DNA from 2 places in the Caballeronia sp. GACF4 genome. Region 1 is predicted to be linked to the other one. Evidence: predicted binding sites of a transcription regulator. Region 1 holds the regulator's gene; the other holds the start of a gene.

Evidence for each region. The regulator FliA, encoded in region 1, starts transcription of late flagellar genes. The targets are predictions, from matches to a motif close to CTAAAGTTTNNNNNNNNNNNGCCGNTA.
Region 2: motA (flagellar motor stator protein MotA) is a predicted target of FliA. The motif match lies at 9,805-9,831, and genes of this name have one in related genera.

The regions. Positions count from the first base shown of each region.
Region 1 is NZ_JALQDW010000014.1:147,674-159,986, forward strand. Features, by position in the region: gene NCR40_RS13245 (glycosyltransferase) at 1-415, shown strand, start outside; gene NCR40_RS13250 (Rieske 2Fe-2S domain-containing protein) at 419-1,444, opposite strand; gene NCR40_RS13255 (GGDEF domain-containing protein) at 1,648-2,742, shown strand; gene NCR40_RS13260 (RNA polymerase sigma factor FliA) at 2,837-3,568, opposite strand; gene NCR40_RS13265 (MinD/ParA family ATP-binding protein) at 3,587-4,507, opposite strand; gene flhF (flagellar biosynthesis GTPase FlhF) at 4,500-6,284, opposite strand; gene NCR40_RS13275 (thiamine pyrophosphate-binding protein) at 6,689-8,371, shown strand; gene NCR40_RS13280 (branched-chain amino acid ABC transporter substrate-binding protein) at 8,455-9,603, opposite strand; gene putA (trifunctional transcriptional regulator/proline dehydrogenase/L-glutamate gamma-semialdehyde dehydrogenase) at 9,696-12,313, opposite strand, start outside.
Region 2 is NZ_JALQDW010000018.1:179,913-192,225, reverse strand. Features, by position in the region: gene NCR40_RS15945 (NAD(P)/FAD-dependent oxidoreductase) at 1-106, opposite strand, end outside; gene NCR40_RS15940 ((2Fe-2S)-binding protein) at 103-360, opposite strand; gene NCR40_RS15935 (NAD(P)/FAD-dependent oxidoreductase) at 498-1,637, opposite strand; gene NCR40_RS15930 (4-hydroxyproline epimerase) at 1,643-2,593, opposite strand; gene NCR40_RS15925 (dihydrodipicolinate synthase family protein) at 2,807-3,712, shown strand; gene NCR40_RS15920 (response regulator transcription factor) at 3,825-4,568, opposite strand; gene NCR40_RS15915 (MFS transporter) at 5,070-6,380, shown strand; gene NCR40_RS15910 (MFS transporter) at 6,503-7,960, shown strand; gene NCR40_RS15905 (hypothetical protein) at 8,067-8,234, shown strand; gene NCR40_RS15900 (hypothetical protein) at 8,455-8,727, opposite strand; gene NCR40_RS15895 (helix-turn-helix domain-containing protein) at 8,791-9,672, opposite strand; gene motA (flagellar motor stator protein MotA) at 9,927-10,796, shown strand; gene motB (flagellar motor protein MotB) at 10,830-11,810, shown strand; gene NCR40_RS15880 (Nramp family divalent metal transporter) at 11,878-12,313, opposite strand, start outside.

The sequences.
Region 1 (12,313 bases):
CAATCCCGCACAACGACGCGGATTGGCCCGCACCGCGCAGGCTATCGTGTACAAGAGCGGTTCGGTGCAGTCCCAACTGTCGCGCTATCACGAGGTTTTTCTGCGCTGCCTGGGTCTCAATCCGGGCAAGACCTCCGTCACCGCGCCGGAACGGATTCCAGCCGTGTTGATCCTTGACGCGCAGGGCGACGCGCAAAAGGTTCAGCACAGCCTGAAGCTACATGCGAACAGCCCGCACAAGGATCATATGGTCGTCGTGCTGACTACACAGCAAGGCGCTCTGCCCGAATGGGGCGACGATCTGCGTTATCTGCACGCAACGGCGAGTGAATTCTGCGGCGCCATGGAGCAGATCTGCGGGCACGACGAATTTGACTGGAAGGTGGTCACCGAAGCAGGCGTCGCGCTGCTCTAAGGTTCATGGCGGGAGCGTGGCGCAATACGCACGTTCCCGCTTCTTCCACGCGCTCGTCGTCCCCCACCCAAACCCCATCCCCGCCAACCATCTCCGATACGCCACCGACATCCGGTCGCACTTCTGATGCAACTCCGCATCGAGCGCGAGCGGCAGCAGCTTCGGCCATTGCGACTCCACGATCGGCGTGTCCTGCAGCAGAATCTCCATATTGAAGTCGTACAGCTCCTCGTCGCTGTGCGAAGTCTCGCCTTCGTGAATGGAAACGAGCCACGCGCGGGTCTCGGTCTGCGTCACGGGCGACGCCACCAGCATGATATGCAGTGCGCCCATTGCCCCCGACGCCATCTTCGTGAGCTTCGCAACCAGCGGCCGCTTCACGCGATAAACGTAATCCATCATCGCGCCGCCCTGCCCCGGCAATCCCGCCGGCTGCCAGAAACGGCACTGGCGCGCTTCGAGTCCGTCTGCGCTTTCCACGACTTCATAGTCCGGCACTTCGGTATGCGCATCCTCGCCGAGAATGCCCACGTGCACGAACGAAAAATGCGCCATGTCCAGGAAGTTTTCGACGACACGCGGCGCGGACGACTTCACCGTCTGCGGCGCAAGGTTGATGCGCCGTCCGCCCGGAATGGCGGCTTCGGGAAAGAAATCGAGCGCGTGCGCGGGCTCGCCGAAGCACATCCACACGACGCCGTATTTCTCCCCGGCGACGAACGCGGTGGCGCACGCGCGTTTCGAAGGCCGAAGCGACGGATTCGACGGAATCAGCACGCACTGACCAAGCGTGTCGTAGCGCCAGCCGTGATACGGACACACGAGCTGATCGTTCGTCACCGCCCCCAGCGACAGTTGCGCGCCGCGATGCGGACAGTAGTCACGCCAGACATGCGCCACGCCTTCGGCATCGCGCCAGACGACGATGCGCTCATCCGCCACGATGAACGCTCGCGTCGAACCCGCCGGCACGTCATCGCCATTACAGACCGCCAGCCATTCGCCAGCGAGAGAAAAGTCGTCGCTCATAGCACTGAAGCATCCGCAGAAAACGCCGTTAATCATCTGTCCGAGATGCGTTCTTACACGATTCACAGCAGCTTGGCAAAACGTTGCAAAATACCAGTCGTCGGAGACGAACATCGCGACGGGGCCGCAATAAGACAAAAGCGCGACAGCAAAGACACGCGCAAAAGACCATAACAGCAAGAAATCACCACCAGGGGTTCAGTATGGAGCAGGCGCATCAACCGGCACGCCGGGCCTATGCCTTCGCATGGTCCGGCAACCGGAATCCCGAACGCGAGCAAGCCATGCTGCGTATCGGGATGGGAGCGGCAGTTCTGCTGGCTTATGCGGTGTATGCGTGGCGGCACCCTTCGGCCAACGCGTCGTTGATCACGCGATTGATCGCGCTCTACGTGTCCTACGGTGCAATCACACTATTGCTCGTCAGCCGGATGATGGCGCTGTCCAACGTCCGGCTCGTCATCACCACTATCCTCGATCAGGCGTTGCTCGGCGCCATGCTCTTTCTCTGCGGCACGCTCGCCTTGCCGCTGCTGTGGGTGGTGTTCTGGTTTCTGATCGGCTCGGGATGCCGCTACGGCAAGCGCACGCTCGCCATTTCGTGCGCAATGGCGCTCGTCGCGATCGTCGCGCTGGCGTTGTGGCAACCGTGGTGGGTGGCAAACCGCGCCGCCGCGCTCGGGCTCGCGCTGAGCGTGCTGGGCGCGTCGGTGTATCTGAGTGTACTGGTCGACAGGCTTGGCAGCGCGAATCGCGTGCTGGCGCGGCAGGCATCGACGGACCCGCTCACGGGCCTCTATAACCGTTACGCGCTCGAACAAACCGTGAATCGCGCGATGTCCGCGCCCGAAGCCGCCGACGCGAATACCAGCGCACTGCTACTGATCGACCTCGACGGCTTCAAGGGCGTGAACGATACCTACGGTCACGCAGTCGGCGACGTGCTGTTGCAGTCGTTCGCGCAATTGCTTGCACGGCGCATGCGCAAGACCGACACCATCGCGCGGCTGGGCGGCGACGAGTTCGTCGTGCTCGCGCGCAACATGCGCGATCGCAGCGCGGTGCTCACGCTCACCGATGGCATCCATTCGGCGCTCGCCGACCTCACGCTGGTGCAGGAGCGGCCAGTGAGCGTATCGGCGAGTATCGGCGCCTGCTTGCTGTCGAGCGCGGCAGAAGCGCATGACGCCGATATCACCGCCGTGCTGAGAGCCGCGGATCGCGCGATGTATCGCGCAAAGAGTCTCGGCGAAGGCAAGACGGTGTTCGCCGAGGCGCGCGACTTCGAGATGCATTGAGCGCATCCGAGCGCATTCGAGCGCCTTTGCGAAGGCAAAAGCAAAAAGCGCGCGGCCCCGGTTCGGGGCTTCGCGCGCCTCTACAACTCGGAACTCAAGCCTCGACGCTAGTCCACGACTGTTCCCGCAGCTTCGCACGCAAACGCGCCACGGCCTGGCTATGCAACTGGCACACGCGCGACTCGCTCACTTCCATCACCGCGCCGATTTCGCGCAGGTTGAGGCCCTTCTCGTAGTACAAGCTCATGAGCAGCTTCTCGCGCTCCGGCAACTTGTCGATGGCTTCGATCAGCGCGCCGCGCAGACTGTCGTCCAGAAGCGCCGACAGCGGGTCCGAACGATCGACGCAGTAACGGTCGAGGAACGGCTCGTCGTCCGCCGAGCGGTCGAAGTCTTCGTAATAGATCAACTGGCTGCCGTGCAAGTCCTGCAGCATCGACTGATACTCGTCGAGCGGCATCTTCATGTGCTCGGCGACTTCGGTCTCGCTGGCCGAACGGCCAAGGTTCTGTTCCACCTTGTGTACCGCCGACTCCACTTCGCGCGATGTCTTGCGCATGCTGCGTGGCAACCAGTCGTTGGCGCGCAACTCGTCGAGCATGGCGCCGCGAATACGCTGACTTGCGTAGGTTTCGAACTGGGCGCCCTGATCTTCCTTGTAGCGGCTAGCCGCATCGAGGAGGCCAATCATGCCGGCCTGGATCAGATCATCGAGATCGACGCTCGCCGGCATTTTGGCGACGAGCTGGAGTCCGAGGCGGCGAACGAGCGGCGCATATTTCGTAAGCACGTCGGACTGCGAGAGTTTGCCTTGGGCGTTATACATCCTGTTCACCTTTCAATATCACATCGACGCCGTGCTGCTCATTGCATGATCGGAAAACGCCGCCGCTCGGTGCGCCGCTTTCCGTCCGCTTTCACCAGACTCGCCAACCGGAATATGCGCGTCGTACTGGCTCGCTTCGTCGCCGCGCGAAAACGGCGCGGGACGCATCGGCCAGTGCAGCAGCTCGGCTGCGATGTAGCGGTAGTCGCGCGCCGCGGCCGTAGCCGGAAACGCTTCCACCGCACACCGAGAGAGCTCCCTCGCCCGAGCGACGCGCGCATCCTCGGACACATACCCTGCCTGCACGAGCGAAACGGCCAGATAACGGCTCGCGACACCCGAGAGGTTGTCGAACGCGACCGCTGCATCGGCTGCGTCCTGCACGTGATTCATCAGCACGCGGAACTGGCCGATCGCGTGGGCGTAGTGCAAGCGCTTCATGCACGCATACGCCTCGGTGATCGCCGACGCGGCTACCCGCGTCACTATCAGAAAGTCATGCGCCTGCGCCGCGAGCGACGAGAGCGCGCCATTACGATCGAGTTGCGCATCGATCAGCACGATATCCGCGGGGCCGTCGAGCAGCGCGCGTGCTTGCGCCGCGTCGTGGCTGATACGTTCATCGCGCGGGGCGGCGATCAGCGAAAAACCCATCGGCGTGCGCACTGCGACATCCTGCAGTTCGCGACGGCCGGACATCACCGCCGAGAGCGCGCCCGCGCCATCCACACCCGCCATGCGGCTGACCGAGCCCGCGTTATGCCGCTCGTCGATGACGAGCACATCCTTGCCATGCACGGACAACGCCGCGCCGAGGTTCACTACCGCCGACGTGCAACCGATGCCCGCCGGTCCGCCCACTACAGCCACCACGCGAGAACTGGCGCGCGTCAGCAGCCTTCTCAGGCCTTCAGCCTGATCGAGCACGAACTTATCCAAAATGGACTCCATGCAGTTCGGTCGTGGCGCGTGCGGACAGTGCGGACAGAAGCGCCGGCACATCGTCGTCTTGCGGCACGAAAGGCGAGCCATCGCGCGGAATGCAGAACGCGCTCTTGATGAGGAAACGCTTGGTTGCGACGTACAAGTTCTCCGGCACCTTCTGACCGGTCGATACGTAATGCACCGGCAGCTTGTAGCGGATGACCGTATCGAGCACGCTGCCGAGGTTGGTCGCCTCGTCGAGCTTGGTCAGAATGCAGCCCGCGAGCGGCGGCTGGTCCGGCGCACTCTTGTAGGCCTGCACGACTTCGTTGAGCGTGTCGCCGTGGCTCGTGGCGTTCAGCAGCAACAGGCGTTGCACCGGCTGACCCGTGCCGCACAGCATCGCGATCTGGTCGGAGACCGTGCGATCGCGCTGGCTCATGCCGATCGTGTCGATCAGCACGATATGTTTGTTGCGCAGTTCGGAGAGCGCGAGTTGCAGGTCGGCGCCGTCCTTTACCGCGTGCACCGAGACGCCGAGAATCTTGCCGAAGATGCGCAGTTGTTCATGCGCGCCGATCCGGTAGCTGTCCGTCGTCAGGAGCGCGACCTTGCTGGCGCCGAAGCGCATCACGCAGCGCGCCGCGAGCTTTGCCGTGGTCGTCGTCTTGCCGACGCCCGTCGGGCCCATCAGCGCGAACACGCCGCCGCGTTCCATCAACGCGTCTTCGCTCGGCATCACCGGCAGATTCGATTCGAGAACTTGCTGCACCCATTCGAGCGCGTTTTCCACGTTCTCCATCGACGGCATGTTGTCGATCACCATGCGCACGAGTTGCGCGGAGAAACCGGCGGCGAAGAGGCGCTTGGTCAAGGCCGAGTTGGTCGGGTTGCGGCGCTGGCGGTCGCCCCACAGCAAACCCGAGAAGTGCTCTTCCATCATCTCGCGCATCGACGAGAGTTCGTTCATCACCGTTTCGTTGACGACTTGCTCCATGCGCGTGCGGATGGCTTCGGTCACGACGGCTGCGGCATTGGCCGGCAAGCCTTCGAAATTGCCCGATGCGGCCGGCGCTTCGTCGGCGGGTTGCGGTGCTGCGTTGATCTTCTGTGCGGCGCGGCGTGCGGCGACTTGCGCGGCTTCACGCGCCCAGTCGGGCGTTTCGATCTTTGCGTGCGCTTGCGCGGCGGGTGCGGCAGGCGCGGCGGCAACCGGCTGCGCGGCGGCTTGTGCACGCGGCGCTTGCTGGCGCGGTGCGTCGGCTGCCTTGACCGATACCGGCACGCCCATGCCGCGTGCAATTGCGGCAGACGGCGTCAGCGGCCGGTTCGACGGCACCGAAGCCTGTTGCGCGATACGGCGCGCATGTTCGATCAACCACGGATTGGAATCGGCCATCGTGCGCGGTGCTTCCATGCGCTCTTCGTCGGCTTGCTCGTCGAAATCGTCGGCGTCGGCGGTGTTGCCGAAGACGGAGGAGAAAACATCGCCGCTGGCGTAGGGGTTCATCGGAGAGCTGGGAGCGGCGGCCTGCTGCTTCATCGCGGCGGCTGCGGCTTGTGCAAGCGCGGCGCGCGGCGTGGCGCTGGCGAACGGCGCGGCGGCGGCTTGTTCGCGTGCGGCCTTCGCGGGCGAGATCGAAGCGAGATCGCTATCCGCGACACCGACGATTTCCACCGATCCATCGTCGAGCGTGCGGTTGGACAACACCACGGCATCGGGTCCGAGCGCTTCACGGACCTGGCGCAGAGCGTCACGACTGTTCGCGCCGATGAATTTACGAATGTTCAAACTGGCCCCCGATGAGGATAGATGCAGCGATATTTGCGAGGCGAGCACCCTTTGGTTATTTCCGTGCCCGCTTTTCAGTGAAGCCATTATTGCGAAGATCACTTCGGGCCTATCGCTGGATAAAGGGTGTGAAAGAGGGGTATTTCGACTGATGGAAACAACCCGGCCGTGCGGATTGCGTCGCGCGTCATGCGGGAAAAAATGCCGGTCTGGCACGATCGACGCGACGGGACGAGAGATGTCGCTTGCCGGTTGGTCCGGCTGTGAGGCGCGCGGCGGCAGGCGCGTCGCGCGCCAAGGCGGCCGGACTGCATCAGCCAGAGTCCCATCCAGCGGCGTAAGCTACGGTCTGCGGCTCGAAACCCGGGCTCACCGATGCTCACTGACAAAGGAGACTTGTTCGCATGGCATCCGCTTCTCATGGCCAGACCACCGGCGCGCGTCTGGTTGTCGATGCGCTCGTTCATCACGGTATCGAACGCGTGTTCTGCGTGCCGGGCGAGAGCTTTCTCGCCGTCCTGGATTCGCTGCACGACGAAACCAGCCAGATACAGACGATCGTCTGCCGCCACGAAGCCGGCGCGGCGAACATGGCCGAGGCAGTCGGCAAGCTGACGGGGCGTCCGGGCGTGGCTATCGTCACGCGCGGGCCGGGCGCGACGCACGCGTCCATCGGCGTGCACACCGCTTTCCAGGACTCGACGCCGATGATCCTGCTGATCGGCCAATGCGCGCGGGATCACATGGATCGCGAGGCGTTTCAGGAAATCGATTATCGGCGCATGTTCGGGCAGATGGCGAAGTGGGTCGCGCAAATCGACGATCCGCGCCGCGTGCCGGAGTATCTGAGCCACGCGTTCCATGTCGCGACGGCGGGACGTCCCGGCCCGGTCGTGCTGGCGTTACCCGAAGACATGCTGACCGAAGCGTGCGACGCGGCGCCGCCCGTGCCGCGCTATCAGCGCGTCGCGGCGGCGCCGTCGCAGGCGCAGATGGAGCGCGTGCGCGAACTGCTCGCCAACGCGAAGACACCGTTCGTGATCGCGGGCGGCAGCGGCTGGACCGCCGAGGCGACGCAGGACTTCGCGCGCTTCATCGAGCGCTGGCAGTTGCCGGCGGGATGCGCGTTCCGCTATCAGGACACGCTGCATAACGAGCATCCGAATTACGCGGGCGATGTCGGGCTCGGCATCAATCCGGCGCTGGCCGCGCGCGTGCGCGAAGCGGACGTGCTCTTCGTTCTCGGCCCGCGCATGGGTGAATCGACGACGGGCGGCTACACGCTGCTCGACATCCCGAAGACGAAGCAGACGCTGATTCACGTGCATCAGGGCGCGGAGGAACTGGGCCGCGTGTATAGCGCCGATCTGCCGATCGTCTCCGGCATGCCCGAGATTGCGTCGATGCTCGCCGCGCTCGAATCGCCCGCGCAGATCGCGTGGTCGGGCAGCGCCGAGACGGCGCACGCCGCGTATCTCGAATGGCGCAAGCCGCGCCCCATGCTCGGCGATGTCCAGCTCGGCGAGATCATGCGCACGCTTTCTGAGCGCCTGCCCGAAGACGCGATTCTCACCAACGGCGCGGGCAATTACGCGACCTGGCTGCATCGGCATTATTCGTATCGGCACTTCCGCTCGCAAGTTGCGCCGACGAGCGGTGCGATGGGTTACGGCGTGCCTGCGGCCATCGCGGCGAAGTCGCTGTATCCGCAGCGCACGGTGATCGCGTTCGCGGGCGATGGCTGCTTCATGATGTCGAGCCACGAACTCGCCACGGCGATGCAGTACCAGCTGCCGGTGATTTTCGTGGTCGTGAACAACGGGCAGTTCGGCACGATCCGCATGCATCAGGAGCGGCACTATCCGCATCGGGTCCATGGCACGGGGCTGACGAACCCCGACTTCGCGGCTTATGCGCGCGCGTTCGGGGCGCACGGCGAGCGGGTCGAATCGACGGAGCAGTTCATGCCGGCGTTCGAGCGCGCTGTGAGTTCCGGATTGCCCGCGGTGATCGAGATTCGGATTCCGGCGGATCAGAGCACGCCGGGCGCGACGCTCGAACAGATTCGGGAGCAGGGGAAGCGCTGAGGGCTGGTTCAGCCGGTTAGCCCCGTCCAAACGAAAACGGCCCGGTCGCACACGACCGGGCCATCCAAAACAGCCACTAAACCTTACTTCCCACCCACGCTCTGCAGCGTCGTCCACTTCCCGCCAACGACCTTATACAGCGTGATACCGCCGTTTTTCAGATCGCCCTTCGAGTCGTACGCCAGATGCTTCGTGGTCACGCCTTGCATGTCGGTCTTGGCAAGCAGCGGCAGATACTTTGCCGGGTCCGTCGAGTTGGCCGCCTTCATTGCGTTGAACATGGCCATTGCGCCGTCGTAGGCGTACGGCGAGTACGTCTCTACGTCTTCGTTGAAGCGCTTCTTGTACTTCGCCGTGTAGTCCGCGCCGCCAGGCATCTGGTCCATCGGCAGGCCGGCGAGCGATGCCACCGTGCCATCGGCCGCGTCGCCCGCGATCTTGATGAACGTGTCGGTCTTGACCATCTCGCCCGCCATCAGCGGTGCACGAAAGCCAAGCGTCTTCATTTGCTTGGCCATCGGCGCGGCTTGCGAATCCGCGCCGCCGTAGTACACGAGGTCAGGATTCGACGACTTGATCTTGGTCAGAATCGCCTTGAAGTCGACAGCCTTGTCGTTCGTGAATTCGCGCACGACGATGTTGCCGCCCGACGCCTTCGCTGCCTTCTCGAACTGGTCGGCGAGACCCTGGCCGTAAGCCGTGCGGTCATCGACGATGGCGATCTTCTTCACTTTCAGCGTCTTCACCGCGAACTCGCCCGCGACCGAGCCTTGCTGCGTGTCGGACGTCATCATGCGGAAGGCCGTCTTGAAGCCTTGCGTGGTGTACTCCGGCGCGGTTGCCATCGCGATTTCGGGGATGCCGGCGTTCGCATAAATGCGCGATGCCGGAATGGTCGTGCCCGAGTTGAAGTGGCCGAGCATGCCCTTGATGCCGTCGTCGACGAGCTTCTGCGCGACGGTCGTGCCCGTGCGCGGGTCGGCCTGATCGTCCGCCGAATCGAGCACGATGCGAACCGGCTTGCCGCCGATCACCGGCTTCGTGGCGTTGAAGTCCTCGACCGCGAGCGTGATGCCGTTCTGGAAATCCTTGCCGTAGTGCGCCTGCGCACCGGTCATCGGCCCGGCGAAGCCGACCTTCACATCTTCTGCTGTTTGCGCGAACGCAGTCCCCGCGAGCGACAGGCCGGCGAGCGTCAGGGCGGCTGCCAGCTTGTTCATCGTGTGCTTCATAGCTTCTCCTAGTACCAGTGTGAATGGCAGCTCGTCGCCGGGATCGCCGTGCCTGCTGCCGTTTGTTTGAATCGAGCGCGAGAGGATACTTCTCAACCGATCGTCATCAAATTCGCATTGCCGCCCGCCGCCGCCGTGTTCACGCTCACCGAGCGTTCCGTCAGCAGACGTTCGAGCGCATAGTCTTCGCCGTCATGATCAGCATCGGCAAATGTTCCCGCCGCCACGCCCTGCACCGATACGATCGGTCCCGGGCGCTTCGCGACTTCCTTCACGAGCGACAACAGTTCATCGCTGTCGCCTTCGAACAGCACGGCGTCGAACTCCGCCGCCGCGTCTTTCCTGACCGCCGCATACGGCTTGAGCGATGCCGGCAGCGACGCCGCCAACTGCTCGCCCGCCGAACCGGCGAACAGCGCCTTGTTGCCCGTTGCCAGCACGGCGGCAAACTGCGCCCGCGCGCCGCTCGGGGTTGCCGCCACGCACAGCACCGTGCCGCGCGCGCCGAGCGTGTACGTGTTGCGCTCGCCGGTCGGACCGGACAGCACGGCCGTCGCGCCCGCGAGCACGTGTTGCAGATAACCGTCGCAACGCGCCGCGGTCTGCGGATCGCGTTCGCCGATGGACCAGTCGCGCAGCGCCGTGAGAGCGGCGGTCGGGGCATCGGCGGATGCCGCCTTGTCCACCACGAGCGCGCTTGCCAGCGACTTCGGCAATCCAGTGGGACGCTTGGCCAGCAAGCGCTGCAAGTACAACGCGCCGCCCGCCTTCGGACCCGTGCCCGACAAACCTTCCCCGCCGAACGGCTGCACGCCGACCACCGCGCCGATCACATTGCGGTTCACGTAGATGTTGCCCACGTGCGCGCGCGAGATGACATGCGCGATGGTTTCGTCGATCCGCGTATGGATGCCGAGCGTCAGTCCATAACCGGTCGACCGAATTTGGTCGAGGAGTTTATCAAGAGACGAACGGCGGTAACGCACCACATGAAGCACCGGGCCGAAGACCTCGCGCTTGAGTTCGTCGATGCCGTCGAGTTCGATCAGCGTCGGCGGCACGAATGTGCCTTGCGCGCAACCGTCCGGCAGCGGCAGTTGCACGACCTTGCGGCCCTTCTCGCGCATCTGCGCAACGTGCGCGTCGATGCCGCGTTTCGCGTCGGCATCGATCACGGGACCGACATCCGCCGACAGCCGGTCAGGATTGCCCACCGCGAGTTGCTTCATCGCGCCGGTCAGCATTTCGAGCGTGCGATCCGCGACATCGTCTTGCAGACAAAGAACGCGTAGCGCCGAGCAGCGTTGACCCGCCGAGTCGAACGACGACTGCATGACGTCCGCGACGACCTGTTCCGCAAGCGCCGAGGAATCGACGATCATCGCGTTCTGGCCGCCGGTTTCGGCGATGAGCGGAATCGGGCGGCCGTCCGGATCGAGCCGTTCGGACAGCGTCTTGTTGATGAGGCGCGCGACTTCGGTCGAGCCGGTGAACATCACGGCGCGCGTGCGCGGGTCGGCGACGAGCGCTGCGCCCACGGTTTCACCGTTGCCCGGCAACAGTTGCACGGCGCCCGGCGGCACGCCCGCTTCGCGCAGAATGCGCACGGCTTGCGCGGCGATCAGCGGCGTTTGCTCGGCTGGCTTCGCGAGCACCGGATTGCCAGCCGCGAGCGCCGCCGCGACCTGACCCATGAAAATCGCGAGCGGGAAGTTCCACGGGCTGATGCAGACCACCGGTCCGAGCGGACGATGCGTGTCGTTCGAAAATTCCTCGCGAATTTGTGCGGAGTAATAGCGCAGGAAGTCGATAGCCTCGCGAATTTCCGATACCGCGTTCGCGAGCGACTTGCCCGCTTCGCGCACGACGAGGCCCATCAGCGTGTGCATCTGCGCTTCGAGCAAGTCGGCGGCGCGCGTGAGGCAGTCGGCGCGGTCATCGACGGGCGTCGCTTGCCAGATCGGCGCGGCGGCCACGGCGTTGGCGATCGCGGCGCCAACTTGTTCCTTCGACGCTTCCACCACCGTGCCGACGAGATCGCGCAGATCGGCGGGATTGCGAATGTCGCGTGCGACGCCGTTGTGCGGATCGTCGCCTTCGAGCATCGGCTCGGCGCGCCACTGATGATTCGCGCTCGCGAGCAACGCCGACGACAGCGACGCCAGGCGATGCTCGTTCGACAAGTCCAGACCCATCGAATTGGGCCGCTCGTCGCCGTACAACTGACGCGGCAGCGGAATCTTCGCGTGCGGCGCGCCGAGCGGCACGATCTTCTGCGCTTCGTCGATCGGGTCTTCGACGAGATCCTTCACGGGGATGGATTCATCGGCAATACGGTTCACGAACGATGTGTTCGCGCCGTTTTCGAGCAGACGCCGCACGAGATACGCGAGCAGCGTTTCGTGCGTGCCGACCGGCGCATACACGCGGCATGGCCGGTTCAGCTTGTCGCGGCCCGTGACTTCTTCATAGAGCGGTTCACCCATGCCGTGCAGGCACTGAAACTCGTACTGGCCGGGATAGTAATTCTGTCCCGCGAGGTGATAGATAGCCGACAGCGTGAACGCGTTGTGCGTCGCGAACTGCGGATAGACGGCATCCGGCGCGCCCAGCAGTTTTTTCGCGCAGGCAAGATACGAGATGTCCGTATAGATCTTGCGCGTATAAACCGGATAGCCTTCGAGTCCGTCCACTTGCGCGCGCTTGATTT
Region 2 (12,313 bases), on a different contig from region 1:
CGTCGATGAGCGCGACCCGCGCGCCCGCGCGCGCGGCTTCCTGCGCCGCCGCGAGCCCCGCCGGCCCCGCGCCGACGATCGCGAGATCGAACATTTCGGGCGTCATCGCGGCGTCGCCATCGTCTGGATGACGAGGCCTTCGTCACACAACGTCTGACAGCCGAGCACATGCGCGCGGCCCGTCACGATGACGCGGCACTCCTGACAGACGCCCATGCCGCAGAGCGCGGCGCGCGGCTCGCCCGAAACGGAGCGGCGCGTGCCTGCGATCGAGCGCATCGCGAGCGCGGCGGCGATGGTGGTGAAAGCGGCGACGTCGAGCGCTTCACCGTCGATGAAGATGCGGACGGTTTCAGCCATCTGGACGATCTTGTAAGAGCGCGAGCGGACCCGGCGCTTCGCCGTCGATGGCGCCACGCCCGGCAGCAATCGTCGAGGCATTCCTGCTTGCAAGCTTGGAAAGCCAAAGCGGCCACGCGAGCGGCAAGCGCGCAATCTCAACCATCGACCGGCTCCCGCGCAAACCGCTGCGGCGAAAACGCAGCCGCGTAAGGCGCTTGCATCGCGCCGAGAATCTGATCCGCCAGCAACGCGGCAGTGCCGAGCGAAGTCGTGACGCCCAGCCCTTCATGCCCGGCCGCAAGCCACAACCGATCGCCCGCATACCGCGCCGGGCCGATCAGCGGCATGCCGTCCGGCGTCGCCGCGCGCAAACCGGTCCACGCGCGAATCGCGTTGAGCGCGCCGATGCCCGGCAAAAACCGCGACGCGCGTCTGAGCATGAGCGCGAGCACGCGGGCATCGATGGCCGGATCGACTTTGCCGAACTGCCGCGAAGAGCCGATCAAAATCTGTCCCGTCGGCCGCGGCTGCGCGTTGAACGCCACCGACACGCCGCGCGCGTGATGCGCGCTCTTGATATACCCGAGTTCCGCCACCTGATGCCTGATCGTGCCCGGATAACGATCCGTGATCAGCAGATGTCCCTTCTTGGCTTCGAGTGACACACCATCGATCAACTCCGCCGCCGCGATCCCGTTGGCGACGACCACATGCGCCGCGTGACGCCGCTCGCCGCCGCGAAGCGTGATGCTCGCGGCGCTGTCGGTGGCGGCGACGCCAGCGACCGCGCAGCCGGTGACGACGCGAATGCGCGCGGCGCCTTCGGAGCGCGTCAGCAGCCATTGCGCGGCTGCAGGCGCATAGACGATGGCGTCGTCATCGACGAGAACGCCGCCTCGCAGCGCGTGACTCAGCGATGGCTCCGCCTCGCGCAAGCCGGTCGCATCGAGCAAATGCGCGCGCACGCCGCCTGCCGCGAAGGCATCGCGCATGGTTTGCGCCGCGTCGAGTTCCTCGTCGTCTTCGGCGGCCCAGACGGTGCCGCATCGCACGAAGGCGTCGCGTTCGCGCAAATGCGGCGCGAGCGCCAGCCACAAGTCGCGCGACGCGCGGGTCAGCGCGAATTCGGCGGCGGAATCGTTCATCACGACGATATGCCCCATGCCCGCCGCCGTCGCGCCGCCGCCGATACCCCGCGCATCCACGACATCGACCACAAGCCCGCGCGCAGCCAGTTCCGCCGCGCACGCCGCGCCGACGATGCCCGCGCCGACGACGATCACATCCGCCGACATGTGCGTCACGCGGCAACGCTCGCCGGAATGCCGCGCGCGAACGGATCGCGCTCGTCGAACACGAGCCGCCCTTCGCCCATGACGTGCGCAAAGCCGGTGATCGTCGGCACGATCTCGCCTTGCGCGTGCTCGTAACTCGCCTCGAACACGCTGCCGATGATGCTTTCCTGCCGCCAGATTTCGCCCGGCGCGAGCAATCCGTCCGCCGCGAGACACGCGAGCTTCGCGCTCGTGCCGGTGCCGCACGGCGACCGGTCGTACGCGCTGCCTGGGCACAGCACGAAGCTGCGGCTGTCGATGCCCGTCGAAGGCGAATCCGCGAACAGTTCGATATGGTCGATGTACGCTCCCGCCGCGCCCGTTATGCCCTGCGCCTGCAGCGCTTCGCGAATCGCATCGGAAAATGCCGTCAACTCCGCGATACGCGCGCCGTCGAGCGTGCGTCCGTGGTCCGCGACGAGGAAAAACCAGTTGCCGCCCCACGCGACATCGCCCGTGAGCGGACCGTAGCCGGGCACATCCACCGTCACCGCGCGCCGATGCCGGTATGCCGGCACATTGCGCACGCTGACGCTGCCGTTCGGATTGAGCGTGGCATCGACGGGACCGACGGGCGTATCGATACGATGCCGCCCCGCCGCTATCCGTCCCGCATGCGCCAGCGACGCCACGAGCCCGATGGTCCCGTGCCCGCACATGCCGAGATAGCCGACGTTGTTGAAGAAGACGACGCCCGCAGTCGCGGTGGGGTCGTCGGGCGCGCAAAGAAGCGCGCCGACCATGACGTCGGAGCCGCGCGGCTCGGTGACGATGGCGCGGCGCCAGTCGTCGAAACGCGTGCGAAACGTCTCCAGCCGTTGCGCGAGTGTGCCGTCGCCCAAGTCCGGACCGCCCGCGGTGACGAGGCGGGTCGGCTCGCCGCCCGTATGCGAATCGATGATGTCGATGGTTTTCATGCTGCCTATCCTAAAAATGCGCGCGGCAGGCGTCTTGGAGCGGCTACGCGATTTCGATGACGATATCGGCATAACCCGCCCTCGCCCGACGACGCTCGCCGGAGCCCGCGCGCGCTGTGCCGAAATCGGCACGCGCCGCGCGCGAAACGCGCAAGACGCCTTGTTTTGCCGTGCTTAAACTGCACAGCGTTCAAACATTTTCGGAGAGCCGCCGTGTCGCATATCTGGGAAGGCGTGATGCCCGCCGTCACCACCAAGTTCAACGCCGATTTCAGCATAGACCGCGCGTGGACGAAGAAGAACATCGAAGCGCAGATCGAGGCTGGCGTGGACGGCATCATCGTGTGCGGCTCGCTCGGCGAAGCTTCGACGCTTTCGCTCGACGAAAAGCTCGACGTTCTCGATATCGCCGTGGACGCGGCGCGCGAACGCGTGCCGGTACTGCTGACCATCGCGGAAAACAGCACGCTCGACGGCTGCCGCCAGGCGGCGCGCGCGGCGAGCCGGGGCGCGAAGGGCTACATGATGCTGCCGGGTCTGCGTTATATGTCGGATCGGCGCGAGACGCTCAACCATTTCCGCATGGTCGCGGATGCAAGTCCGCTGCCGATCATGGTCTACAACAATCCGCTCGCGTATGGCGTCGATGTCACGCCGCGCATGTTCGCGGAACTGGCCGAAGACAGCAAATTCGCGGCGATCAAGGAATCCAGCGGCGACGTACGGCGCATTACCGACCTGATCAACGAAGTCGGCGACCGCTACGCGCTCTTTTGCGGCGTCGACAATCTGGCGATGGAAGCCATGCTGATGGGCGCGCACGGTTGGGTGGCTGGCCTCGTGTGCGCGTTTCCGCGCGAGACCGTGGCGATCTACAAGCTTTTGCAGGCGGGACGCATGGAGGAAGCGCGCGCGATTTACCGCTGGTTCGCGCCACTGCTCGCGCTCGACGTGTCGCACAAGCTCGTGCAGAACATCAAGCTCGCGGAAACGATCGTCGGCCTTGGCACGGAGCCGGTACGCCCGCCGCGACTTCCGCTTGCCGGCGACGAACGCAAGGAGATCGAAGCGCTGATCCGGCGAAGTATCGAAACGCGGCCTGAATTGCCGCGGCTCTGATTTCGCCGAACAAAGCGATGCCGTCTCGCGACGGAATCCATATGTGAAAGCGTGAGTCTTTCAAGGCAAACGCAAAAATGCCGTCTCGCGACGGCATTTTTACTTGGTGCTCTTAAGGAGCAATACGGGCATGCTCGGGTTCAACCCGCTCGTCGCCGGTTTCCTCGCCATCGCCATACAGATGCAACAGGCGATAACCGCTCTTGTACACCGGCTGCAGGCGGAAGTGATTGACCGGCTCGATTTCCAGCGCCAGACGCAGACGCGACACGTGACTGTCGATAGTGCGCGTGGTTTCGCGGAACTCGCGACCCCAGACCATCGCGAAAATATGATCGCGCGACAGCACGCGACCGATATTCGAGAAGAACAACTGGGCGAGGCGGAATTGCGTGCCGCTCAACTGCACCGGACGGCCGCGCACCGTGACGGCTTGCTGACGCGAGTCGAAGCGATACGGCCCGACTTCGAGGCAAGCGCTCGACGTGGTTGGATACGCCCGGCGGATCAGCGCTTCGATGCGCGCGCCGAATTCGCCCGGGCGCACCGGATAAACGACGTAATCGTCCGCGCCTGCCGTCAACGCGCAAACGACGTTGTGTTCGGCGCCGTCGGGCGTGGCGAACATGACCGGCACGCGCTCGCCGAAACTGGAGCGCACGGATTTGAGCAGGTCGAGACCGCACAGACCGGATGAATTCCAGTCGAGAATGAGCAGATCGACCGTGGAACGCGAGAGCGCCTTGGACAACTGAAGGCCGTCGCCAAAGGTCACGCACGCGTGACCAAGCCGCTTGACGACGTCGCTGATGAGATTTCTATAACTTGGGTCGGTTTGCAAAACGGCGACGCGCATAGGGTCTGGCCTGATGAGTCTGAGGGGCAATAAGCAGATGCCTTGTCGAACGGGCACCGCAGGACGTCTCGTTACAGACTGAGACGGTTAAATACAGGCGGCATTCTGGGCAGACCTGTTTCCCTTTCCCATCGGACTCATCCGAATTTGTCAACGCATGTGACGATTTCGACACCGTGTCGCACGCACAACCATCTCGAAAATAGATCGGCCGTTCTGCCGGAGGTGGCCTTTCATCCTGTAACATCGCGCGTCTGGCTTGAACGTCCCCGTTTGCGAGCTCTTACCGATGTCTCGCAAAGGAACGCTGCCGCGCGACTCCGAGTCGTTCGCGCAGCGCGGCCGCCGGGCGCGATACGATAATGCGTCCGTCGGGCTCATCATCCGGTCCTTGATTCGCGCTCACCCGGCGCGTCTTGAAAAGCCGCAGGACAACGCCTCTTCTTGCGCGGCACGTCCCGACACGTGCGCGGCTCTTTTCATTTACGGGTTCTTTTTTCGATGCACGCAACACCTCTGCCCGGCGCCTCGGACACCACGAGCGCCGCGGGCCGCCGTCTCACGCGCGGCGACTATAAAACGCTCACCCTCGCCGCACTTGGCGGCGCTCTCGAGTTCTACGACTTCATCATTTTCGTGTTCTTCGCGCCCGTGATCGGCCAGCTGTTCTTTCCCGCCACGATTCCTGACTGGCTGCGGCAACTGCAGACTTTCGGCATCTTCGCGGCGGGTTATCTTGCCCGGCCGCTGGGCGGTATCGTCATGGCGCATTTCGGCGATCTGCTCGGCCGCAAGCGCATGTTCACGCTCTCCGTGCTGCTGATGTCGGTGCCGACGCTCCTGATGGGCCTGCTGCCCACTTACGCTTCGATTGGCATGATGGCGCCCGTTCTGCTGCTCCTCTTTCGCGTGATGCAAGGCGCGGCCGTCGGCGGCGAAGTGCCTGGCGCGTGGGTTTTCGTGTCGGAGCACGTGCCGAGTCGTCATGTCGGCTACGCGTGCGGCACGCTCACGGCGGGACTGACGGCCGGCATTCTGCTCGGTTCGCTGGTCGCGACCGCGATCAACAAGAGCTTCGCGCCGGCGCAAGTCGCGGACTTCGCGTGGCGTCTGCCGTTCCTGCTCGGCGGATTGTTCGGGTTGTGCTCGGTGTATCTGCGACGCTGGCTGCATGAAACGCCCGTGTTCGCCGAACTGCAAAAGCGCAAGTCGCTTGCCGCCGAGATTCCGCTCAAAGCCGTGCTGCGCGATCATGGCCGCGCCGTGATCGTGTCGATGCTGCTCACGTGGATGCTTTCCGCGGCTATCGTCGTGGTCATTCTGATGACGCCGACGCTTCTGCAGAAGCAATTCCACATCGCGCCGGCGACCGTGCTCGCGGCCAATTGCGTGGCGACGCTGTTCTTGACCATCGGTTGCGTGCTGGCGGGCGCGATTGCGGGGCGCATCGGCGCGGGCAGGACGATTTTCATCGGCGCGATTGCGCTCGGCGTGTCGTATTACCTGCTGTTCCGGCAAGTTTCGCTCGATACTTCCGTGCTCTTGCCGTGGTACGCGTGCGCGGGCTTCACGGTTGGCGTGATCGGCGCAATTCCGTTCGTCATGGTGAAAGCGTTTCCGCCCGCCATTCGCTTTTCGGGCATCTCGTTTTCGTACAACGTCGCATATGCCGTTTTCGGCGGACTCACGCCGATCGTCGTTTCGCTGATGATGAAATCCAGTCCGATGGCACCCGTGATCTACGTCTGCGCGCTGTGCGCGGTGGGCGCGGTGACTACGCTGTTTATCCGGGAAGCGGCGATCGAGGCCTGAACGGCGGGCCTGATCCGATCACGCAACGCGCACTCCCCGTGAGTGCGCTTTTTACGACCTGAACCGCCACGTTTCACCCGTGCCTGAAACATCGAGCGCGCGCCGCGTCTAGCATTGAGGGCATGAACTCGAACCTCGATCTCGATCCCAAAACGGCGCGCCTGAGCGCGCGTCAGGTGCTCATCGTTGCCGCCACCAGCGTCGGCTTCGTCGTCTCGCAACTCGATGTATCCATCGTCAATGTGGCGCTGGCGAGCATCGGTCACGACCTGCACGCGAACGTCGCGAGTCTGCAATGGACCATCGACAGCTACGCGCTCGCCTTTTCCGCGCTGATGCTTTCCGCCGGCTCGCTCGGCGATCGCATCGGCGCGCGGCGGCTTTTCGCGGGCGGGCTCGCCTTGTTCGCGCTGGCGTCGCTCGCGTGCGCGTTCTCGCGCGATGCCCCGCAGTTGATCGCGGCCCGCGCGCTGCAAGGAATCGGCGCGGCGGCGATGCTGCCCAGTTCGCTCGCGCTGCTCAACGCAGCCTGCGGTCACGATCCGCGTTTGCGGGCGCGCGCGGTGGGTCTGTGGACGGCTGCGGGCTCGATTTCGATCGCGGCCGGGCCGATCGTCGGCGGTGTGCTGATCGCGGCGTTCGGCTGGCGCAGCATCTTCTGGGTCAACGTGCCGATCTGTGCGGCGGGCATAGCGGCGACGTTCGCGTGGGTCCGCGAAACACCCGCGCAACCTGGAACCGGTCGTGGCGCGCGCGGTATCGACCTGCCCGGTCAGGCGCTTGCCGTGATCGCGCTCACGGCGCTCGTCGGCGCGGTCATCGAGATGCGGCCGCTCGGACTCACGCATCCGCTCGTGCTCGGCGGGGTTGCGCTGGCGTTGCTGGCGGGCGCGTCGTTCGTCGTGATCGAAGGCCGCACACGCTCGCCGATGCTTCCGCTCGCGCTCTTCAAGGAGCGCACCTTCAGCGCGGCGGTGGTGTTCGGTATCGGCGTGAATCTTACCTACTATGGGATGGTGTTCGTGCTGAGTCTGTACTTGCAGCGCGTGCTCGGACATACGCCGTTGCAGACCGGTCTCGCTTTTCTGCCGCTGACGGGCGGCTTTCTGCTGTCGAATCTGGCGAGCGGGCCGGTCGTCGCGCGTTTCGGCTCGCGTGCGCCGATGATCGCCGGCGCGCTTATCGACGCCGCCGGTTTCGCGGCGCTCGTTTTCGTCGATGCCCACACGCCCACGCTCGCGCTCATCGTGCCGTTCCTCCTGATTCCAACCGGCATGGGCGTCGCGGTTCCGGCAATGACCACCGCGCTTCTCGGCACGGTCGGTCAGGAGCGCGCGGGCACGGCGTCCGCAGTATTGAATACGGCGCGGCAGGCGGCGGGCGCAATCGGCGTGGCGGCATTCGGCGCGCTCGCGGGACATGGCGAAGGCGGCGCGGCAACGGCGCAGATCGTCGATGCGGTGCGCTGGTCGGCGGGCATATCCGTGGCGCTTCTAGTCTGCGCTTGCTTCAGCGGGTTTCTCGTGCGCGATGCGCGTGGCAATCGCCCGATGAGCGCGGCACGGCAGGCGACGGAATAATGCGACGAGACTCAGGAACGCGCGTTGCAGACGCATGAGGGACGCCCGGCATCGACGAAACCGTGCCGGTCACACACGAACTGCATACTCTGGAGAACACCCCATCATGTCGACGATGCCCCGCTCACCCGAAGAGCCGATGGAACCAGACCCGGACAAGCTGCTCGACCCCGACGCGGCGCCGAATCCCGATGATCCGGACATGCCCGATGGCCCGGATTCAGCGACGCCACTCGTTCCCGCCGATCCGAGGAATGGGCAGCCGCGCCTTTGAAGGCGCGCGTTGTTCGAGCGGCGCTGCTTTCGTGAAACGGACCGCGCGGCTCCGCTGAATTCCGGCGCCGGTCGAGGTCACGCCTAACTGACCGCAGAGACGGCAGGCCGAGAGCCTAAGCAGCGCGCTATGTGGCTCGCACTATCTTCCAAACACAGAAAGCACAACGCCCGCGCGACCGAAGATCGCCACGCGGGCGTTGTTGCCGTCTAAACCAGAATTACAAATTCGTAGTTTGCACGGCACCCGTCTGCAGGGCGCGCTCGATCAAGCCTTCCTCCTGCGCCCGCTTCACGGCATCCGCGACGAACGTATCCGGCGCCTCGACTTCCGCTTTGATGGCACCGATAATGCCGCCCGCCTCCACGATCACGAGCGATTCCGCCGAATCCGCCCGGCTGATGATGACGCGCCGGGGACCGCCGCCGTCCGCGATACTCGCGCAGAACTGCATGCTTTGCCCGCCGATTACTTGTTCGAATGTTTGAATCATCGCTGTCTTCCGCGTTGGTTGGACAAAAGCCATGGTTAGCCGCTTCGCTAAAACGCCGCGTGCTCATTCATTGATTCGCGCCGCGTCGTCAGGTTCAATTTTGTAAGCTGATGGCCGTGAGCGCAACGACATCTCCGCGAGCGCGGTAGCCGTAAATTCATCGGCGGGAAAAAAGGCCTCGATTGCCAACTCGGATAGCGTGATGTCCACCGGCGTGCCGAATACCGTCGTCGTGCTCAGAAACGACAGTGTGCCGTGTGGCGTCAAAAGGCGCAGCGGCACGACCACGGGATCGAGTTCGGCACTCCTCGCCTTGCCGGCATGCGGCAGCGTTGGATAAGCCTCGAGTTCCACGAGCAGCGCAGCGAGCGTGGCGTCTCCAGAAACCTCGATCTGCCGACGCACACGCGCCAGTAGATGCGCGCGCCATTCGTGCCAGTTCTCGGTTGCGTGAGCCAAGCCTTGCGGATGCAGCGACAAGCGCAGCACGTTCACAGGCGGCGCGAGTAGCGACGCATCCGCCGCGAGCGCAACCAGCGCCGACACGGCGGCGTTGCCAGCGATCATCGTCCAGTGACGATCGACGGCCAACGCCGGATACGGCTCGTGTCCCTTGAGCACGAGTTCGACGGCACGGCGCGCGGCATCGAGTTGCGGATCGGCGAACGGGCGTTCGCGATATAGCGGCGCATAACCCGCCGCCATCAGGAGCGTATTGCGCTCGCGCAGCGGCACATCGAGTTGCTCGGCCAGGCGCATGAGCATCTCGCGGCTCGGCAACGATCGCCCTGATTCGATGAAGCTCAAATGACGCGTCGATACATCGGCGTCGCCAGCCAGGTCGAGCTGGCTCATGCGCCGTTTCTGGCGCCATTCACGCAACAGCGCGCCGACCGTCGCGGGCGGCGCAACACTCGATGCAACGAACGCAAAAGTCGAATTCATGCCGCCGATGTTAGTCGATTCGTCCATCCGCGATCCATTACCTGACGCGTAATGACCGGTCAAAGTTGCGTCGAATGCCGTCGTAACATTTACCTCGCAAACCATTGCGCAGAAATCTTTGCGCGCGTAACCCTAAATCTCGGGTGGTCCGCGCCGTTAAAAGCCATCAACAAGCCAATAAAGTTTCGCGTGCCGTGCGTGTCTCATGTCGAGCTCGCAGTGCTCGCGACGCCCTGACTTCTTGCGGAGAGATCATGTTTGTCATTATCGGTTGGGTAGTGGTCATCGGTTCGGTGATCGGGAGTTTTATCGGCGTCGGCGGGCATCTGGCGGCGCTGGTTCAGCCGTTCGAGTTGCTGTGTATTTTCGGGGCGGCAATCGGCGCGTTCGTCGTGTCCAATCCGACCGCAACGCTCAAGAAGACCTTGCAAGGTCTGCCGAAGGCCTTTAAGGGCGGCGCCTACACGAAAGAGAAATACCTTGCGCTGATCGCGCTGCTCTATGAGCTGCTGCAAAAGGCCCGCAAGGAAGGGATGATGGCGCTCGAAGCCGACGTCGATGCTCCCGAAGCCAGCCCCGTGTTCCAGAAGTACGAACACGTGATGAACGATCATCATCTGCTCGAATTCATCGTCGACTATCTGCGCATGATGTCCGCAGGCAACGTCAACGCGATGGAAATGCAGGACCTGATGGACGAAGAACTCGAAACGCATCACACCGAAAGCGCGATTGCCGGTAACGCAATTCAGAAGATGGCGGACGGCTTGCCGGCGTTCGGTATCGTCGCGGCGGTTATGGGCGTGGTGCACACCATGGGCTCGGTCGGCGCCGCGCCCGCCGTGCTGGGCGAGATGATCGCGGGTGCGCTCGTCGGAACCTTCCTCGGCATTCTGCTCGCATACGGTTTCTTCGGACCGCTCGCTGACTTGCTCAACGCAAAGGGCGCGGCCGAAGCCAAGCCGTTCCAGTGCGTGAAGTCCGTGTTGCTCGCGTCGATGAACGGCTACGCGCCGACCATCGCCGTCGAGTTTGGCCGCAAGGTGCTCTTCACGGCGGACCGTCCGAGTTTCAAGGAACTGGACGACGCCGTGCGCGCCACCAAGATGCCGAAGTCCGCTTAAAGCCGCTCGCGCTCATTACCGGAAAACACGTTCATGGCTGAGAAACCTTCACGCGATCCGCTGCAATCCGTGCTCGCGCCGACCATCATCGTGCGCCGCAAGAAGAAGGCGCACGGACACGGTCATCATGGCGGCGCATGGAAGATTGCCTACGCCGACTTCGTCACCGCGATGATGGCCTTCTTTCTCTTGATGTGGCTGCTGGGCTCCACGTCGAAGTACGACAAGGAAGGCATCGAGGATTACTTCAACACACCGCTTTCCGCGCTCTTCGGCAACGACGGCGGCGCATCCGCGCACACGAGCGTGATTCCAGGCGGCGGACGCGATCTGTCGAGCACGCGTCCCGGCGAAGGCAAGAAGAGCCAGACTCAGCCAGTGCCGCCGCAAATCGCGCGTGCCGCCGTCGCCGCGGACGACATGCAGCGCCTGCAGCAACTGAAGCAGAAGCTGCAAGCGCTGATCGAACAGACGCCTGCACTGAAAGCGTTCAAGGATCAGATTCGGATCGCGATCACGAGCGAAGGCTTGCGTATCGAGATTGTCGATTCGCTCAAGCGGCCCATGTTCGCGTCGGGCAGCTTCAAGCTCGAAAGCTATGTGACGACGATTCTCACGAATATCGGCGCGTCGTTGAATGACGTCGATAACCGCGTGTCTATCGCCGGTCACACGGACGCCGTGCCCTACTCCGGCAATCAGACGGGCTACTCGAACTGGGAGCTGTCGAGCGAGCGTGCCAACTCCGCGCGCCGGGCGCTGGTCAGCGGCGGCATGAAGGAAAGCAAGATTCTTCAGGTGCGCGGTCTCGCCGATGCGCTGCCGCTCAATAAGGACGTTGCCGACGAACCGACCAATCGCCGTATCAGTATTCTCGTGCTGAACAAGGCTGCGGAACAGGCATTCTTCCGCGATGGCGGCCGCACGACGGTGGATCAGACCTTGCCTCCCGAAACCGCGATTCCGGCGGCCGTGGCGGCGAAATCGACCGCGCCGGCAGCGGTGGTCAAGTAACCTCCAGGCTACATCGACAGATGCGCCATGCACAAATCACGCGTGCATGGCGCTTTCTTTCATGCGCTCAGGAAAGCCAGTCGCTCACGGTCTGCACGACGAGCCACACATTCGCCACGCTGATCACGACGAACAAGAGCCACGCCAGCAGCTTCGTGGTCATGGCATTGGCGAACTCGCCCATCAGCGTCCGATCGCTCGTCATGCGAATGAGCGGCCACAATGCAAACGGCAATTGCAGGCTCAGCACGACCTGACTCGCGACCAGCAGCTTGCCGACCGCGCCGTTGCCCATCGCATACACGCCGATCAGCGCGGGCACGAGCGCGAGCGCACGCGTGATGAAACGCCGCTGATAGCACGGAATCTTCAAGTGCAGGAAGCCTTCCATGATGACCTGGCCCGCGATGGTGCCGGTAAACGTCGAGCTTTGTCCCGAAGCGAATAGCGTCACCGCGAAGAGAACCGCGGCCAGCCCGGTGCCGACGATAGGCGCCAGCAGC